4 regions of the Pseudomonas sp. TH39(2020) genome follow, and region 4 is predicted to be linked to each of the others. Evidence: predicted binding sites of a transcription regulator. Region 4 holds the regulator's gene; each other region holds the start of a gene.

The links. Region 4 encodes sigma-54, which starts transcription at its own class of promoters, with help from an activator protein. Its sites were predicted from a motif close to ANTGGCATNNANNTTGCTNT; they were not measured.
Region 1: the regulator sigma-54 is predicted to act here: its motif matches at 1,114-1,133, upstream of glnK (P-II family nitrogen regulator).
Region 2: the regulator sigma-54 is predicted to act here: its motif matches at 2,566-2,585, upstream of glnA (glutamate--ammonia ligase).
Region 3: the regulator sigma-54 is predicted to act here: its motif matches at 3,320-3,339, upstream of flgB (flagellar basal body rod protein FlgB).

The regions. Positions count from the first base shown of each region.
Region 1 covers NZ_JAEKFF010000006.1:2,321,620-2,326,403, forward strand. Annotated here, with positions in the region: gene JFU47_RS18280 (BRO-N domain-containing protein) at 1-229, opposite strand, end outside; gene JFU47_RS18285 (accessory factor UbiK family protein) at 661-921, opposite strand; gene glnK (P-II family nitrogen regulator) at 1,340-1,678, shown strand; gene JFU47_RS18295 (ammonium transporter) at 1,714-3,051, shown strand; gene JFU47_RS18300 (secondary thiamine-phosphate synthase enzyme YjbQ) at 3,266-3,691, shown strand; gene sutA (transcriptional regulator SutA) at 3,794-4,117, shown strand; gene JFU47_RS18310 (HAD family hydrolase) at 4,316-4,784, opposite strand, start outside.
Region 2 covers NZ_JAEKFF010000006.1:1,740,174-1,744,957, reverse strand. Annotated here, with positions in the region: gene JFU47_RS15700 (DUF4124 domain-containing protein) at 1-256, opposite strand, end outside; gene JFU47_RS15695 (DUF4124 domain-containing protein) at 253-762, opposite strand; gene glnA (glutamate--ammonia ligase) at 1,062-2,468, opposite strand; gene thiI (tRNA uracil 4-sulfurtransferase ThiI) at 2,800-4,254, shown strand; gene typA (translational GTPase TypA) at 4,394-4,784, shown strand, end outside.
Region 3 covers NZ_JAEKFF010000006.1:480,259-485,042, forward strand. Annotated here, with positions in the region: gene JFU47_RS10195 (ribonucleoside-diphosphate reductase subunit alpha) at 1-42, shown strand, start outside; gene flgE (flagellar hook protein FlgE) at 338-1,654, opposite strand; gene flgD (flagellar hook assembly protein FlgD) at 1,686-2,408, opposite strand; gene flgC (flagellar basal body rod protein FlgC) at 2,424-2,867, opposite strand; gene flgB (flagellar basal body rod protein FlgB) at 2,871-3,278, opposite strand; gene JFU47_RS10220 (tetratricopeptide repeat protein) at 3,572-4,522, shown strand; gene cheR (protein-glutamate O-methyltransferase CheR) at 4,635-4,784, opposite strand, start outside.
Region 4 covers NZ_JAEKFF010000006.1:1,107,254-1,112,037, reverse strand. Annotated here, with positions in the region: gene pmbA (metalloprotease PmbA) at 1-351, shown strand, start outside; partial or broken gene JFU47_RS13125 (FagA protein) at 394-579, shown strand; gene JFU47_RS13120 (HPr family phosphocarrier protein) at 726-1,001, opposite strand; gene rapZ (RNase adapter RapZ) at 1,017-1,874, opposite strand; gene ptsN (PTS IIA-like nitrogen regulatory protein PtsN) at 1,877-2,341, opposite strand; gene hpf (ribosome hibernation-promoting factor, HPF/YfiA family) at 2,354-2,662, opposite strand; gene JFU47_RS13100 (RNA polymerase factor sigma-54) at 2,737-4,230, opposite strand; gene lptB (LPS export ABC transporter ATP-binding protein) at 4,415-4,784, opposite strand, start outside.

The DNA of each region.
Region 1 (4,784 bases), 1.2 Mb from region 4:
CGCCGGATTCGCTGATCATCAGGGTGTTTTCGATGCTGCCGTGGATGGGCATTCGTAAAGTTTGGTGTTGGTCGGGATCGAGTTTGCGGACGGCGCGTTCGTCGAGGAACAGGCGAAGCAATCGGCCCAGGTCTCGGGCGCAGAACCACGCTTGGTTTTCCAACAGTAGAGCGTGGAGGTGGAGTTTGTGGCGGGTGAAGATGTGTGGCGTCAGATAGTTTTCATCCATGGTGCAGTTCTCGGGGTCGAGTGGAGAGAAACTGCCTCTGATCGTCGCCAAACGAAAAGGGTGGCAGCTGTGCGTGGGTTGGCGAACCGGCGACGCCCGAATTCCGGCAGACCCGAAGGTCTCCCACGCACAGCCGCCATAAATCGAGACGGGAATTTCCCTGTCCGAATGTGTCGTGCCGCATCGGGGTATCCAGGTCGCCAAACCCAGTGCTGAACATTCAGCATTGGGTGAGCTTAGGAACCGGGGCTTTGTGGCGCAATCGGACGGCGGTGTGATCTTTGTAGGACGTTGCCGAGATGGTGGCGGGGCTGAAGATCAAAAGATCGCAGCCTTCGGCAGCTCCTACAGGGGTGGTCTGTTCAGTGTGGGATGGCTGGAGACCGAGGTGACTCTATTCGCGAGCAGGCTCGCTCCCACAGGGGACCGCATTATTCCGCAGGTGGATTGAGCTTCGCTTCCAGCTCCGCCACCTTCGCCTCAAGGCTCTCCAACCGTGCACGCGTCCGTGCGAGCACAACCATCTGGCTATCAAACTCTTCCCGGCTCACCAGATCCAGCTTGCTGAAGCCGCTCTGCAACAGAGCCTTGAACTGGCTTTCGATTTCGCTTTTCGGCAGCGGGGTGTCGCCGCTGAAGAGGCGGGAGGCAGTGCCGCTCAGGGCATCGAGGAAGTCTTTGGGTGCGAGCATGGGAAATGTCCTGTCAACAATGGCGGGCAGTGTATCACGCAGTGTCTATAGTCAATCTCGCAGTCAGGGGTGCACGCTTTTCGCGCATGGGGACGGACGGCCGCGCACTGTTGTTGTGCGTATCCGTCAGGTCATTTGCGCGAAGCCGCTTGCAACAGCGGCCAAAAGCTTGAAATCAGTGGGTTTCGGCGAGATGGCAAGCTTTCTGCTTAGTCGGTACTGACCCATGCACTGATGCAGTCACTGTGACGAATGCAGTGCGCCAAGCGGAACGGGGGAAGTGTTTCGTGCGGAGTGGTTAGCAGGCGTCGGACGGGCAGGTAAGGCCGACGATGCGTTACAAAGCCAGGCACTGCGCTTAGACTTGAGTCGGGTTTGTTTTCCTGGGGCAAGTCCACCAATTCGGGAGAGAGTTTTCATGAAGCTAGTCACTGCCATCATCAAGCCGTTCAAACTGGACGACGTACGCGAGTCGCTGTCCGAGATCGGCGTGCAGGGCATTACCGTTACTGAAGTCAAAGGCTTCGGTCGGCAGAAGGGTCACACCGAGCTGTATCGCGGCGCGGAATACGTGGTCGATTTCCTGCCAAAGGTGAAGATCGATGTCGCCATTGACGACAAGGATCTTGACCGGGTTATCGAGGCGATAACCAAGGCTGCCAACACCGGCAAGATCGGTGACGGCAAGATCTTCGTGGTCAATCTGGAACAGGCGATTCGCATCCGTACCGGCGAAACCGATACCGACGCAATCTAAGCCGCCACAAACCCAACGCCCCAGGAGAAAACAATATGACTCTGCGTAAATTCGCAGGGCTAGGAGCCCTGTTGTCCCTCGTAATGCCCGGCCTGGCTATGGCGGCAGACGAAGTGGCGGCCCCAGTCCTCAATTCCGGCGACACTGCCTGGATGATGACCTCGACAGCCCTCGTGCTGTTCATGACCATTCCCGGCCTCGCGCTGTTCTACGGCGGCATGGTTCGCTCCAAAAACATTCTTTCCGTGATGATGCAGTGCTTTGCCATTACCGGTCTGATCAGCATCCTGTGGGTCATTTATGGCTACAGCATCGCGTTCGACACCACCGGCATGGAACAAGGCGTCATCAACTTCAACTCGTTCTTCGGTGGCATGGGCAAGGCATTCCTCGCCGGTGTCACGCCAGCGAGCCTGACCGGCCCTGCGGCGCTGTTCCCTGAAGCGGTGTTCGTCACCTTCCAGATGACGTTCGCCATCATCACCCCTGCGCTGATCGTCGGTGCCTTCGCCGAGCGGATGAAGTTCTCCGCCATGCTGATCTTCATGGGCGTCTGGTTTACCCTGGTTTACGCACCGATCGCGCACATGGTCTGGTCCGGTAACGGCGGCCTGTTGTGGGACTGGGGCGTGCTGGACTTCGCCGGCGGCACCGTGGTGCACATCAACGCCGGTGTGGCCGGTCTGATTGCCTGCCTGGTACTGGGCAAGCGCAAAGGCTTCCCGACTACCCCGATGGCGCCGCACAACCTCGGTTACACCCTGATGGGCGCTGCCATGCTGTGGGTTGGCTGGTTCGGCTTCAACGCCGGTTCCGCTGCTGCGGCCAACGGCACTGCCGGTATGGCGATGTTGGTGACCCAGATCGCAACCGCCGCCGCTGCACTGGGCTGGATGTTCGCCGAGTGGATCACGCACGGCAAACCAAGTGCTCTGGGTATCGCTTCAGGTGTTGTGGCCGGTCTGGTTGCAATCACGCCAGCCGCTGGCACCGTGGGCCCGATGGGCGCTCTGGTCATCGGTCTGGCCGCCGGCGTGGTGTGCTTCTTCTGCGCCACCACCCTGAAACGCAAACTCGGCTATGACGACTCCCTGGATGCCTTCGGCGTACACGGTATCGGCGGTATCCTCGGCGCGATCCTGACCGGTGTCTTCGCTGCACCGTCGCTGGGAGGTTTCGGCACCGTCACCGACATCGCCGCACAAGTCTGGATTCAGTGCAAAGGCGTGGGCTTCACGGTGATCTACACCGCGATCGTCACCTTCATCATCCTCAAGGTCCTGGACGCTGTCATGGGCCTGCGTATCTCTGAGGAAGAAGAGGCCGTCGGCATCGATCTGGCACTTCACAACGAACGCGGCTACAACTTGTAAGTACGCGCACAAAAAACTTGCCCGGCTTGCCGGGCATTTTTTTGTCTGGAGTTTGTCAGTGAAGTAACTGCTGAAAGGTTTTTTCGTACACGTTTAGTGGCGTTTACGACGGGCGTTTTTCTGCGGCCAATGGCTTACATGATAGAAGGAATATTAGGGCCTTTGTTTTTTCCCAGAGCGCGCTAGAATGCGCCCCGAACGTGCGGAGAACTGTATGTGGCAACAGACTCTGATTACTCTGCGGGCGAGGCCCCGGGGCTTTCATCTGGTAACGGACGAGTTACTCGCCGGCCTGCCTGAACTCAAGGCATGTCGGGTCGGTCTGTTGCATTTGTGGCTGCAGCATACCTCGGCGTCGTTGACCATCAACGAGAACGCCGATCCGGCGGTACGTCGCGACTTCGAACGATTTTTCAATCGTCTGATCCCACAAGGAGCAGACGGCTATGAGCATAACGACGAAGGCCTGGACGACCTCCCGGCGCACTTCAAGGCCAGCGTACTTGGCTGTCAGCTCAGTTTGCCGATTTCGGCAGGCCGACTGGCGCTGGGGACCTGGCAAGGCGTTTATCTGGGCGAGCACCGTGATTTTGGCGGTGCCCGTAAAGTCCTCGCCACCGTGCATGGTGAAGAGGCGTAAACCGCTGGTTACCAGCGTTTGTAGAATTTTTCCCGGCGGCCTTCGACAGACGGCGATGCTGGGCTATAACTAATCTGCTTTTCGCAAGTCATGAGGTAGAACATGAGCGACGATGATCTGGAAAACGACGACCTCGAAGTAGGCGACGACGACGAAACCGAAGAAGGTCTGGAAGCGGCGACGGACGACGTCGCTGAAGACGATGGCGGTGAAGCGCCCGTTCCGACCGCCAAAGGCAAAGCCAAGGCAGCGGTATCGATCGATGAGCTGCCGAGCGTCGAAGCAAAAAACAAGGAGCGTGATGCTCTGGCGCGGGCCATGGAAGAGTTCCTGGCCAAAGGCGGCAAGGTGCAGGAAGTGGAGGCCAATGTGGTCGCCGATCCGCCCAAGAAGCCTGATAACAAGTACGGCAGCCGGCCTATCTGAGCCTGCTACTTGCTTGCTGAAAAAGCCCGCCGTCGCTGCGGGCTTTTTCATGGGCGAAGAAAAGGTATGGACTTGGCACTATCCACTGTGGGAACGAGCCTGCTCGCGAAGGGGGCATCACATTCAAAATAGATGTCGGATGACCCACCGCTTTCGCGAGCAGGCTCGCTCCCACAAGGGTTGTATGTGAATTCCGGATCAGTGTTGGGCGTTCCACCGAGCCAACAACGCTGGCAACTCGCTCAAGCTGCGAATCTCGGCATCCGGTGCCTTCTCGGCTTCCCAGGCCTTGCCAGCCGGGTTAAACCAGATCGCCCGCAATCCCGCCTGCTGGGCGCCGGCAATGTCGTCACCTGGATGATCGCCGATATGCACGGCGGTTTCAGCCGTCGCACCACCCCGCTGCAACGCCTCATGAAACAGTCGCGCATCCGGCTTGCCGATGCCGATGTCTTCGGCGCACAAGGCAAACTTGAAGTAATCCGCCAGCCCTAGCCGGCGCACATCGGCATTGCCGTTGGTGACCACGCCGAGGGCGTAGTGATTGGCCAGCGTCTCCAGGGTCGGTTGCACCTCCGGGAAGATTTCCAGCTGATGCCGCGCATGTAGAAACACTTCAAAACTCTTGTCGGCCAGATCCGAAGCTTGATCATGGTCGTAACCGGCC
Region 2 (4,784 bases), 630 kb from region 4:
CTGGCTCCGGCACGAGGATTCTCAGCATGTCGTAGTGGAAAAGCGCTTTGGCTTCGGGTTTCTTCGGCGCTGTCATCGGCGTAGCGCCGGTTGGGTTGGCGGACATGCGGTTACTCGTCGCCAGCGGCACGCGCTTGGCGTTGCCGGAGCCTGGCTGGTCGGTATAGACCCGATTGCCCTGGGCGTCGACGTAGGTGAACACCTCGGCCGTCACCGGCAGGGCGATCAAGCATGCGATCAGCAGCCACAGCCTCACGGCTTATGCACCCGTTGTACGGTGAACGTCACGGTGGGACTTTGTTGAACGATGTTTTCCCCGTCGATCACCTGCACCGCGAGGCTGTGTGTGCCGCGATCAATATTGACCAGTTGCAGGATCGGCACGTTGCTCGGCTGGCCGTAAGGTTGATCGTCCAGCAACAGCCTGAACAGATGAGGGCCTTGCAGGCGGGGTTTGATCAGCACGTTGACGGTGAAGGTGCCGTTGTTGGCGCGCAGCGCTTCGGTAGTGGGTAAGTTGGTCAGCTCCAGCACCTCGTAAGCGCTGCGCGGTTGTTCGCGACTGGTGGCTTCGACAGGTGGCGCAGAAGGGGCTTGAGGCTCAACCCTGTTCAACGGTGGCAACTCGACCGGCTGAGCCTTCACGCCATCGGGCGGTTGATTGCTGTAGGCGGTGTTGCCGTCGGCGTCGGTGTACTTATAGATCTGCGCTGCGGCGGGCAGGGCGATCAACAGCAACATCAGTAGAAAACCACGACCCATAAAATTGACCGGAAGCGAAGGCGTTGGGTTGCAGCATAGGTCAGGGGCGGTGGTTGACCCAAGTTGTTAACATTTGGGCATGATTTATCCGCATCTCCCAAACACCCCAAACCCCCTGTGGGAGCGAGCCTGCTCGCGAAAGCGCCGGGTCAGTCAATATCAATATCGAATGATCCACCGCTTTCGCGAGCAGGCTCGCTCCCACAGGGTTCTGCGTCGATTTCTAAATCGTGCCCACAAAAAAGGCCTCCCGAAGGAGGCCTCTTTTTTGTCACGCCGCTTGCGCAGGCGCTACCGGATCAGCAGCTGTAGTACAGCTCGTATTCCAGTGGGTGTACGAAGGTACGAACCTTGATTTCTTCTTCGCTTTTCAGAGCGATGTAAGCGTCGATGAAGTCGTCGCTGAAAACGCCGCCTTTGGTCAGGAACGCACGACCTTTGTCCAGCTCTTCCAGGGCTTCTTTCAGGCTGCCGCAAACTTGTGGGATCTCTTTCGCCTCTTCAGGCGGCAGGTCATACAGGTTTTTGTCAGCAGCATCGCCAGGGTGGATCTTGTTCTGGATACCGTCCAGGCCGGCCATTACCAGGGCAGCGAAGGCCAGGTACGGGTTGGCTGCCGGATCCGGGAAGCGAGCTTCGATACGGCGAGCGCGAGGGCTGGACACGTAAGGAATACGGATTGAAGCGGAACGGTTACGAGCCGAGTAGGCCAGCATTACCGGAGCTTCGAAACCTGGGACCAGACGCTTGTAGGAGTTGGTCGACGGGTTGGTGAAGCCGTTCAGGGCCTTACCGTGCTTGATGATGCCGCCGATGAAGTACAGAGCGGTGTCGGACAGGCCGGCATAGCCTTCGCCAGCGAAGGTGTTCTTGCCATCTTTGGCGATGGACAGGTGAACGTGCATACCCGAGCCGTTGTCGCCGTACAGCGGCTTAGGCATGAAGGTCGCGGTGCGGCCGTATGCATCAGCAACGTTGTGTACGCAGTACTTCAGGGTCTGAACTTCGTCAGCCTTGGCCACCAGGGTGTTGAACTTCACACCGATTTCGTTCTGGCCGGCAGTGGCCACTTCGTGGTGGTGAACTTCGATGACCAGGCCCATTTCTTCCATGGCGTTGCACATGGAGGTACGGATTTCGTGGTCGTGGTCGAACGGCGGAACCGGGAAGTAGCCGCCTTTGACGCCTGGACGGTGGCCTTTGTTGCCGCCTTCCACGTCCTGGTCGGACATCCACGAACCTTGTTCGGAGTAGATCTTGAACATGGAGCCGGAGATGTCGGACTTGAACTTCACTTCGTCGAAGATGAAGAATTCAGGCTCTGGACCAACAAATACGGTGTCGCCGATACCGGTCGACTTCAGGTATTCCTCGGCACGCTTGGCGATCGCACGTGGGTCACGGTCGTAGCCTTGCATGGTCGAAGGCTCGATCACGTCGCAAACCAGGATCAGGGTTGGCTCTTCGGTGAACGGGTCGAGAACGGCAGTGCTGTCGTCCGGCATCAGGATCATGTCGGAGGCTTCGATGCCTTTCCAGCCAGCGATGGAGGAACCGTCGAACATTTTGCCTTCTTCGAAGAAAGCTTCATCCAGCGCGTCGCGAGCCGGCATGGTCACGTGGTGCTGAGTGCCTTTGGTGTCCGTGAAGCGCAGATCAATCCACTTGACGTCATGATCTTTGATGAGTTGAACCGACTTCGACATAGTGTCCTCCGGGTGGCTTCGGGCTTAAGTAGTGGATGCCCTTAGAATGTGGGTGATGCCGGCGCGAATACTCTGCCAAGGCAACCTGCCTCACAAGGGAGCAAATTGCATGCCAGTGCCCCACCGTGGGTTTTTTGCCCCAATTTCACGCTTATAAAGGTACAAAGCGGCGCAATGCGGGAAATAGCGCCCCGTAATGTAGCGTTAATTCCAGTAAATGACCTGTTTTGGTGCGCGCAAAACCTTCTGCACATTAACTGGTTAAACCTTGAGCAATTTCCGCTATAATCCGCGCCCCCCTTTTTCGGCTGGCCCAGCGCGCGCTGTTTTCATGAAACTAATCGTAAAAGTCTTCCCCGAGATCACCATCAAGAGCCGCCCGGTACGGATGCGTTTCATCCGCCAGTTGGCCAAAAACATCCGTACCGTGCTCCGCGACCTGGACCCGGCTGTGGTGGTGAACGGTGTGTGGGACAATCTCGAGCTGGAAACCCGCGTCAGCGAGCCCAAAGCCCTGAAGGAGATGACCGAGCGCCTGAGCTGCATGCCGGGCATCGCGCATTTCCTGCAAGTCGACGAATACCCGCTGGGTGACTTCGACGACATCGTCGCCAAGTGCAAGCAGCACTTTGGTGATGCGTTGGCCGGGAAGATTTTTTCGGTGCGCTGCAAGCGTGCCGGCAAGCATGAATTCAGTTCGATGGACGTCGAGAAATACGTCGGCAGCCAACTGCGTCGTCAGTGCGGCGCCGCCGGAATCTCGCTGAAAGAGCCGGAAATCGAAGTTCGCCTCGAAATTCGCGACAAACGGTTGTTTGTGATCCACAGCCAGCACAACAGCATCGGCGGTTATCCGCTGGGTGCCCTGGAACAGACGCTTGTGCTGATGTCCGGCGGCTTCGATTCCACTGTTGCTGCTTACCAGATCATGCGGCGCGGGCTGATGAGCCATTTCTGCTTCTTCAATCTGGGCGGACGAGCCCATGAACTGGGCGTTATGGAAGTCGCGCACTTCATCTGGAAGAAGTACGGCAGCTCCCAACGCGTGTTATTTGTGAGTGTGCCGTTCGAGGAAGTACTGGGAGAAATTCTCGGTAAAGTCGATAACAGTCATATGGGCGTGGTTTTGAAGCGTATGATGTTGCGCGCTGCTTCCCGTATTGCCGATCGGCTGGAGATCGATGCGCTGGTCACCGGCGAAGCGATTTCCCAGGTGTCGAGCCAGACGCTGCCGAACCTGTCCGTGATCGACTGCGTGACCGACAAGCTGGTCTTGCGTCCGCTGATCGCCAGTCACAAGCAGGACATCATCGACCTGGCCAACGAAATCGGTACTGCCGACTTCGCCAAGCACATGCCGGAATACTGCGGGGTCATCTCGGTGAACCCCAAGACCCACGCCAAGCGTCCACGCGTGGAGTACGAAGAACAACAGTTCGACATGGCAGTACTTGAGCGTGCGCTCGAGAACGCCAAACTGGTGCCGATCGATCGTGTGATCGACGAATTGGGCCAGGACTTGCAGATCGAAGAAGTCAGTGAAGCGCTGGCTGGTCAGATCGTCATCGATATCCGTCATCCGGATGCCGCTGAAGACGACCCGCTGGGCCTTGTTGGCATTGAGGTACAAGCGATGCCGTTTTATGCATTGAACGCTCGTTTCAAGGAACTGGACCCTACTCGCCAGTACCTGCTGTATTGCGACAAAGGCGTGATGAGTCGCCTGCATGCCCACCATTTGCTCAGTGAGGGGCATGCCAATGTGCGCGTTTATCGACCGAGCTAAGTGCCCGGGGCTGTTTGCCTGTGGCCTGCGTCACCGGCCCCCCGACGCCGCCGTCAAGCTGTAACGGCTTTGCCGGACTCTACTGTTAATCGCTGCCAAGACTTGTCAGCACACCGAATCCTCTGATCGAGATACACAAGTGATCGAAAATCTACGCAACATCGCCATCATTGCTCACGTTGACCATGGTAAGACCACCCTGGTAGACAAACTCTTGCGTCAATCCGGCACCCTGGAGCGCAACGAGCTCAACGACGAGCGCGTGATGGACTCCAACGACCAGGAGAAAGAGCGCGGTATTACCATTCTGGCGAAAAACACCGCCATCAACTGGAACGGCCACCACATCAACATCGTGGACACCCCGGGCCACGCCGACTTCGGCGGCGAAGTTGAACGCGTAATGTCGATGGTTGACTCCGTTCTGCTGCTGGTTGACGCTCAAGACGGCCCTATGCCGCAAACCCGTTTCGTGACCAAGAAGGCTTTCGAAGCCGGCCTGCGTCCAATCGTGGTCATCAACAAGGTTG
Region 3 (4,784 bases), 630 kb from region 4:
GCTTGCGCCATCGACGAGCCGGATTGCGAAGCTTGCCAGTAAGCTGAGCAGGTAGGCGCCGCAAGGCGCTGACTCGAAACCCCCGATCAGTCCTCTGGATTGTCGGGGGTTTTCTTTTGTCTGGAGGAATGTGGTGGCCGGCCTGATGCTTTCGCGAGCAGGCTCGCTCCCACAGGTGACCGAGTTAGCCAGAGAAATGAGATCTATTGTGGGAGCGAGCCTGCTCGCGAAGGGGCCCTGCACGACAATGCAAAATTCAGGTTACCGACAAAATCCCGGCCACAAAAAAGCCCCTCGATTGAGGGGCTCTTTGTGCAGCGCTTTCAGCCAACCCGCATCAGGTCATCTGAATGATGGTCTGCATGATGGTGCTTTGGGTGGAAATGGTCTTGGCGTTCGCCTGGTAGTTGCTCTGCGCCTTGATCAGGTCGACCAGTTCATTGGTCAGGTTGACGTTGGACTCTTCCAGAGAGTTGGAGGCGATCGAACCCAGCGTGCCGGTTTCCGGCGCATCGTAGCCCGGGATACCCGACGCGTAGGTTTCTTTCCAGCTGGTGCCACCGACTGGCTGCAGACCTTGCTCGTTGGTGAAGCTGGCGAGGGAGATCTGGCCGATAGGCTTGGTCTGGTTGTTGCTGAAGTTAGCCAGCAACACGCCGCTACCGTCGATGGTCAGGTTGGTGATCTGGCCAGTGGCGTAACCGTTCTGGGAAGGAATCGAACGCGCGGTATCGGCGTTGAACTGGGTGGTGTTGGCCATGGAAATGGTCACGCCCGCCGCGCTGGCGGCGGCGCCGTTGGCCGTCCAGACGCCAGCGGTCACAGTGCCTGGAGTCCAGTTCATGATCTTCAGATCGCTGCTGATGGTCGGAACGGGCGGAGTACTGACCTGAACCAGCTTGCCTGACGTATCGAACGTCATGGTCGAAGGAACCGGAGCGGTAGCGGCAACAGCAGGGTCGCTGCCATCCGGGTTGCGACCATCGATCAGGGTGTAGGTATCCCACGTGTTGGCCCCAGTTTTGACCATGTATTGATCCATGGTGTGCTGGTTGCCCTGAGTGTCGAAAATCGGGGTGCTGAACTGCTTGGTGAAGGTGGCTGACTTGGTCGGATCGAACTTGTTGGCCACAACCGCCTGGTCAATCACATCAGCCGAAGAGTTCAGGTTGATGGTCGACGACACGGTGGTGGTGGTTTTCGGCGCCAGGTTGGAGGTGTCAATGCGCAGGTCGGTCAACACACCGTTCTGAATCTTGCCATTGGCATCCACACCGTAGCCCTGCAGACGCGAAGTGCCGTCGGTGTTGGTGACGTAACCGTCCTTGTCGACCTTGAACGTACCGGCACGGGTGTAGGACAGCGAGCCGCTGTTGTTCAGCACGAAGAAGCCGGAGCCGTTGATGCCCATGTCCAGCACGTTACCGGTGTTGTTGATGTCGCCCTGGGTGAACTGTTGGGAAACGTTGGCCAGACGCACACCGTTACCGGTGGTCTTGCCGCCCGAACCCAGCTTGGTCGCCGAGTAGACGTCTTCGAATTCTGCACGGGACGATTTGAAACCGGTGGTCGCGACGTTGGCGATGTTGTTACCGGTCACGTCCAGTTGTTTGTTGGCTGCATAGAGACCGCTAAGGCCGATATTGAAAGACATATTCCACTCCTTTGTGCCGTGTTAGTCGGCTCTACATACCAATGGTTTGTACTTTGGACAGGGCGATGCTGCCTGCCCCGGCCAGGTTGAGCATCAACTCACCGCCGGTCTGGCTGATGGTCACGCTGTTGACGGTGGCCGGCAGGTACGTCACCAGCGAGGTCGCCTTGCCGTCGTAGGTCGCCGTAGCGCCAAAGGTATAGGTACCCGCCTTGGCCACTTCGCCTGCATCGTTTTTGCCGTCCCAGATGAAACTGGAAGTACCGGCGACCTGGCTGCCCAGGTTGAGGGTGCGGACAACCTTGCCATCGGCATCGGTGATCTTGACCGTGACCGGGTCCACCGACGCCGGTACGGCAAGGGTGCCGCTGAAACTCTTGGAGGTATCGACCACAGCCTTGTCGCCCGGTGCAATAACCGAACGCCCGACCAGCGACGACGCCTGCAACGCCTGGGACGAGTTGTAATTGCTCGCCAGGCCACTGACGGTGTCGTTGAGCGTGGTGATGCCTTCCAGGCTACTGAACTGCGCCAACTGGGCGACGAACGCGCCGTTGTCCTGTGGCTCCAGCGGGTTCTGGTTTTTCAGTTGCGTTACCAGCAACTGCAGGAACGCGTCCTTGCCCAGGGCCTTTTTGCCGGTGGCGCTGTTCGTCGCCGACGCCAGGCCATCCGTCGTGGTGCTGGTCTTGATCGAGGAGTTGGCCAGGATGTCCTTGAGGCTAATGCCACTGGTGGTATCGGTAACACTCATCTGAGTCGCCCCTTATCACTGACCGAGGGTCAGGACCTTCTGCATCATGGTTTTGGCGGTGTTCATCATTTCGGCGTTGGTCTGGAACGAACGGCTCGCGGAAATCATGTCAGCCATTTCTTCCACCACGTTGACGTTCGGGTAGTAGACGTAGCCCTTGGCGTCGGCCGCCGGATGGTTCGGCTCGTAGCGCGCCTCAAGGTTGCTCTGGTCTTCGACCACGCCCAGCACTTGCACGCCTTGACCGGCGGCGTCCTGGTTCTGGAACAGCGAGTCGCTGCCACCGCTCTGGCCACCCTGGAACATGGTGGCGAATACCGGGTGCCGAGCACGGTAGGTCTGGTCGATGCTCGACGAGACGGTTTCGGCGTTGGCGATGTTACTGGCGACGGTGTTCAAGCGAGTGGTCTGGGCACTCATGCCGCTACCGGCAATGTTGAAAACACTGGATAGAGACATGGCTTACTCTCCGCGCAGGGCTGATATCAGCCCTTTGAATTTGCTGTTGAGCAGGGTGAAGCTGGCCTGGAAGCCGACCGCGTTTTCCGCGTAGTTCGACTGTTCCAGTTGGGCGTCCACAGTGTTCTGGTCGATCGACGGTTGCATCGGCGTGCGATACAGCAGCGACTCGTCGCCATTGCCCAGGCCTTCGGCTTCGATATGACGGCTGTTGGTCATGTTCAAGGCGAAAGTGCCGCTCTTGGTCTTTTCGTTCTGCTCGGCGAGCACTTTCGAGAAGTCCAGATCCCGAGCCTTGTAGTTCGGGGTGTCGGCGTTGGCGATGTTGTTGGCCAGGACTTCGGCACGCTGAGCGCGGAAGCCCAGGGCTTGTTCGTGGATACCGAGCGCTTTATCGAAGCTGATGCTCATGTCGGAAACCTTCGGGTGACCTGATTTTTCGTAACAGGGACATAGCAAGCGGCGTGCCAATTCAAAAAAGCCCGTAAACCGGGGCTTTGCGGGCCGTGGCAACGTGGCAATGCCAGAAAAGCGGCAACGGGTTTCCGCCGTCTGCCGCTTTTCTGCCGCTTGTCCATGGGCGCATGCCTCTGAGGAGCTGACGCAAAAGTGGCAGGCGTCCATAAATATGTACCGCTTCTGGCCACCGCCCCCCCGATAACCTGTGTTGGCAACTCCACTTTGCATCCACACAGGGACTGAACATGCATATTCACGCTGATGTATTTACGGCGCTTCACACACTGATCAAATCAATCCACTCGCTCGTGTCGCCATTAACCGATCCGCAACGGGCTGCCAAAACACGAGGACTGCAGCGTTACCATCTGCGGGAATACCTGGATGCTGAAAGCGACCTGACTATCGCGGCCACTGCTGGTGATGCCGAATCACAATATGCGCTGGGCGAAATCTTTCGACGCCGCGAAGGCAATACCACCGGCTCGGCCAAAAAGTGGTACGAACTGGCCGGCGCGCAAGATCACGTCTATTCGTTGATGCGCCTGGGCGATACCGACTCTCTTGCGAAAGCCTTGAAACTGGCGCGCGAGCGGGCCGATATTGGCGACAGCGACGCCATGCTTGAAATGTATGAACTGACCAAGGATATCGCCTGGCTGAAAAAGGCTGGCGTAGCGGGCAATGGAGAGGCGATCTACATCCAGGCCCTCCTCTACGAAAACGACAGGGCACTCAGGCCTGCCGATTCAAACTGGGACAGCCTGCGGGACATCATGCTGAGAAAGTCCGCCCAAGCCGGTTTCCCTCCTGCGATGACCTGGTTGAGCAACCTGCGGGTCAGGTACAGGAATATTCCTTATCAGCAGTATTGGCTGTTAAAGCGACTTGAACACAATGATCTCAACGCCGTACTCGCCTATAGCTACGCGCTCATGCACTATTTCGACACCGAACAAAACCTCGATCGCTATAACTTCAGCTATGACTACATCAAGGGCTATGGCTTGCTTTGGCTGGTGGTCGACAGCACTCGGGAATATATCAGGCATCGTGAAGCAGCCAATCTGCTGGCCACTCTGACCAGCCGATCCACACCCGAACAAATCGAAGCCGGCAAGGCGTTTGCCAGGGAATGGACAGATTCCCACCCACCGCTGTGTGCGTACCCATTGACGTACAGCGACCTCAAATAATCTCGGGTACCGCCAATAGCGTTCGATGTCCTATGCCCAAAACAAAAATGCCAGTCAGCTTGGCTGACTGGCATTACTTTGAGGTCGACAGTTTCTTTACGCTGCCGGCCAATCACTTGGCCTGGTAAATAATCCCCGGGCTGCACTGGACCATCTGGTAATGATCCGGCAAACCGTTCAGCGCCTCGGAAGCACCGAGGAACAGATAACCGCCTGGCTTCAACGTGCTGTGAATGCGCAACAGGATGTCCTTCTTCACCTG
Region 4 (4,784 bases):
CGGAAGCTCGGGATGCCGAGCACCGCCAACGCTGGCGGCGTGCACAACCTGTTCGTCACCCATGGCGACGAAGACCAGGCAGCCTTGCTGCGCCGCATGGGCCGCGGCCTGCTGGTGACTGAATTGATGGGCCAGGGCCTGAACATGGTCACTGGCGATTACTCCCGTGGCGCGGCGGGGTACTGGGTCGAGAATGGCGAAATCCAGTTTGCGGTCCAGGAAGTGACCATCGCCGGCAACATGCGTGACATGTTCAAACAGATCGTTGCCGTCGGTAATGACCTGGAACTGCGCAGCAATATTCGTACAGGTTCGGTGCTGATCGAGCGGATGACGGTAGCCGGCAGCTAACACTTAACCGTTACACAAAAAGGCGCGCCACCCATCGTTGGGTGGCGCGCCTTTTGTCTGGACCAGGCCTGGCGGCCGTTGCGCGATCTGGAACGCCTCTCTCTGTGCAAGTGCCGCCTCAAGCGCTGGCAGAGCTACACCTGGCAATTGGCGACCTGCGAGTTGCAGCCCTCGATTCCTCTCATGGAACTGGTGCAAGGATTTTCTGATGACCAAGACTCGTATTGAGCGCGACAATGATCACGACGAGCTTGCAAGTTTTGGGTTGCTGATCGGGTTTTGCTTGATGATGGTGATGGATACGGCGTTGGCCTAGAGGACTGCGCGGACTATGTGGCCGCTGGCGAAGCCTGCTGCTACAAAGGGCTGCGGTGTTACTCGCCTTCGCCGAAGTAGTCATTGATCAAATTCACCAATGCCTGCAGCGCCTCATCAGCCTGTTCACCTTCGGTGCTCAGGTGGATTTTGGTGCCCTTGCCCGCAGCGAGCATCATCATTGCCATGATGCTTTTTCCGTCGACCGTGGATTCCGGCGTGCGTCCTACTCTGATCGTGCAATCCTTGAACTCACCGGCGACGCCAACGAATTTTGCAGAAGCGCGGGCATGCAGGCCCAGCTTGTTGATGATTTCAATTTCCAGAGCAGGCATCGCGGTGTGAATCCTTTAGCTGAGGTCGCGGTGGCGAACCTGGACGTTCTTCAGGGCTTTTTGCAGGGCCTGGCCCAGACGTTCGGTCAGGTAGACGGAGCGGTGATGGCCGCCGGTGCAGCCAATGGCAATGGTGACATAAGCGCGGTTGCTGGCGGCAAAACGGGGTAGCCACTTGAACAAGTAGGTAGAGATGTCCTGGAACATCTCTTCGACGTCCGGCTGTGCCGCCAGGTACTCGGCAACCGGTTGGTCGAGCCCGGATTGATCGCGCAACTCTGGCTTCCAGTAAGGGTTCGGCAGGCAGCGCACATCGAACACCAGATCAGCGTCCACCGGCATTCCACGCTTGAAGCCGAAAGACTCCACCAGGAACGCCGTGCCGGGTTCCGGCTGGTTCAGCAGGCGCAGCTTGATGGTATCTCGCAGCTGATACAGGTTCAGATTGGTGGTGTTTACTTTGAGATCGGCGAGATCGGCAATCGGCCCGAGCAGGGCGGTCTCATCGTTGATGGCCTCGGCCAGCGAGCGATTGGTATTGCTCAGCGGGTGACGACGGCGGGTTTCCGAGAAACGTTTGAGCAAGGTTTCTTCGTCGGCGTCCAGATAAAGCACATCACACTGGATATGCCGGCTGCGCACTTCTTCCAGCAGTTCGGGAAACCGCGACAAGTGACTCGGCAAGTTACGCGCATCAATCGATACGGCAACCAGCGGTTGCGCCAGCTCGGTGTGAATTAACGCGCGTTCGGCCAGTTCCGGCAGCAGACCGGCGGGCAGGTTGTCGATGCAGTAGTAGCCGTTGTCCTCGAGAACATCGAGTGCGGTACTTTTACCTGAGCCGGAGCGGCCACTGACGATGATCAAGCGCATGGTTAATGACCGTTTTGCTCGTCCAGGACAACCTGATACAAGGCTTCATTGCTCGGGGCGCTGCGCAGTTTTTCGCGCACTTCCTTGCGGTCGAGCATGCTGGCGATCTGGCGCAGTAACTCCAGGTGCGCATCGGTAGCGGCTTCCGGGACCAGCAAAACGAACAGCAGGTCAACCGGGGCGCCGTCGATGGCGTCGAAATCAATGGGTGCATCAAGGTGCATCAGGGCGCTGATGGGCGAGGTGCAGCCCTTCAGGCGGCAGTGGGGAATGGCGATGCCGTTGCCAAAACCGGTTGAGCCGAGTTTTTCACGGGCAATCAGAGCCTCGAAGACATCTTGCATCTCCAGATCCGGCACTTCTTTGTGGATAAGGTTGGCAATTTGCTCGAGGGCTTTCTTTTTACTGCCGCCCGGCACGTTCACGAGGGAACGGCCGGGGGTCAGGATGCTTTCAAGTCGGATCATGGGTTGGGAGTGTTAACGACCGGTCGCGCCCTGGAGGAGGCTTTGGGTCTTTTCCTTATGCTTTTTGAGTTGTTTATCCAGCTTGTCGGTCAGTGCGTCGATCGCCGCGTACATATCGGTATGCTCCGCGTTTGCGACCACTTCATTGCCGGGAATATGCAGCGTGGCTTCGATTTTCTGCTTGAGCTTTTCGACCGTCATCGTGACCTGCACGTTGGTGATCTTGTCGAAATGCCTCTCTAATCGTTCGAGTTTTTCGCCGATGTAGGTGCGAAGAGGTTCGGTCACTTCCAGTTGGTGTCCACTGATGTTGACTTGCATACAGCTTCTCCTTCGTTGCCAGTGCATAAAGCGGCAGGCAGAAATGCCTGCCACTGGAACGCTGTGGCGTGGCTCTACATCAACCGCTTGCGTTCGCTCGAAGGCGCGATCCCTAGAGATTCGCGGTACTTGGCGACGGTGCGGCGAGCCACCTGAATGCCTTGTGCCTCCAGTAAACCAGCGATCTTGCTGTCACTCAACGGCTTTTTCTGATTTTCCGCGGCAACCAGTTTTTTGATGATCGCGCGGATCGCCGTGGACGAGCATTCACCGCCCTCAGAGGTGCTGACGTGGCTGGAGAAAAAGTATTTCAGTTCATATATGCCCCGTGGGGTATGCATGAATTTCTGCGTGGTCACCCGTGAAATCGTCGACTCGTGCATGCCCACCGCTTCGGCGATGTCATGCAGGACCAGCGGTTTCATGGCTTCGTCGCCGTATTCAAGAAAGCCGCGCTGATGCTCGACGATCTGAGTGGCTACTTTCATCAGGGTTTCGTTGCGGCTTTGCAGGCTCTTGATGAACCAGCGGGCCTCTTGCAACTGATTGCGCATGAAGGTGTTATCGGCGCTGGTGTCGGCGCGGCGCACGAAACCGGCGTATTGAGCGTTGACCCGCAGTCGTGGCACGGATTCCTGGTTCAGCTCCACCAGCCAGCGCTCGTTGTCCTTGCGTACGATCACGTCGGGAACGACGTATTCGGCTTCGCTGGACTCGATTTGCGAGCCTGGGCGCGGGTTGAGGCTCTGCACCAGTTCAATTACTTGGCGCAGTTCATCTTCCTTGAGCTTCATGCGACGCATCAGCTGGCTGTAATCGCGGCTGCCGAGCAGGTCGATGTAATCGGTGACCAGGCGTTTGGCCTCGACCAGCCAAGGCGTCTTGGCGGGCAACTGGCGCAATTGCAGCAGCAGGCATTCGCCCAGGTTGCGGGCGCCGATGCCAGCGGGTTCGAATTGCTGGATGCGGTGCAGGACGGCTTCGATTTCGTCCAGTTCGATGTCCAGTTCCGGGTCGAAGGCTTCGAGAATCTCCTCGAGGGTTTCGTCCAGGTAGCCCTGATTGTTGATGCAGTCGATCAGGGTCACGGCGATCAGGCGATCGGTGTCGGACATAGGGGCCAGGTTCAGTTGCCACAGCAGGTGGCTTTGCAGGCTTTCGCCGGCCGATGTCCGGGTGGTGAAGTCCCACTCGTCGTCATCGTTGCTCGGCAGGCTGCTGGCGCTGGTCTGGTAGACGTCTTCCCACGCGGTATCGACGGGCAGTTCGTTGGGGATGCGCTCGTTCCAGTCGCCTTCCTCGAGGTTATCAACCGTCGGGGCGGTTTCCTGGTAGGAGGGTTCCTGAATGTCGGCGTTAGGTTGCTGTTCGGCTTTGTCGGCCAAGGGGTCGGCGTTATCGAAGTCGTCGCCTTCTTCCTGGCGTTCGAGCATCGGATTGGACTCCAGGGCCTCCTGGATTTCCTGTTGCAGGTCCAGGGTCGACAATTGGAGCAGGCGGATGGCCTGTTGCAGCTGCGGTGTCATCGTCAGCTGCTGGCCCATTCTCAAGACTAGCGATGGTTTCATGGCAGGGGCTTAACACCTTATTCGCCGGCGCACATGCGCCATCCACTACAGGGCGCCGGAGCGCCAAACATAAGCAAATTATATGCCCGAAACTGCAGCGTTTGCCTAGAGCGCTGTAACAATAAAAAAATGTTGATTTTTTATCGAGACAAGCGCCCGAGCAACCAGCCAGACACCTCAGTGCTTACAGGCGGAACTCATGGCCCAGATACACTTCCTTGACCAGGTCGTTGGCCAGGATGGTGGCAGAGTCACCTTCGGCGATCAGCTGGCCATCGTTGACGATGTAGGCGGTTTCGCAGATATCCAGGGTTTCACGGACGTTGTGGTCAGTGATCAGCACACCAATGCCCTTGGCCTTGAGGTGATAGATGATCTGCTTGATGTCGCCCACCGAAATCGGGTCCACGCCGGCGAACGGTTCGTCGAGCAGGATGAACTTCGGGTTGGTAGCCAGTGCCCGGGCGATTTCCACACGGCGGCGTTCGCCACCGGACAGGCTCATCCCGAGGTTGTCGCGGATGTGGCTGATGTGGAATTCCTGCAGCAGGCTT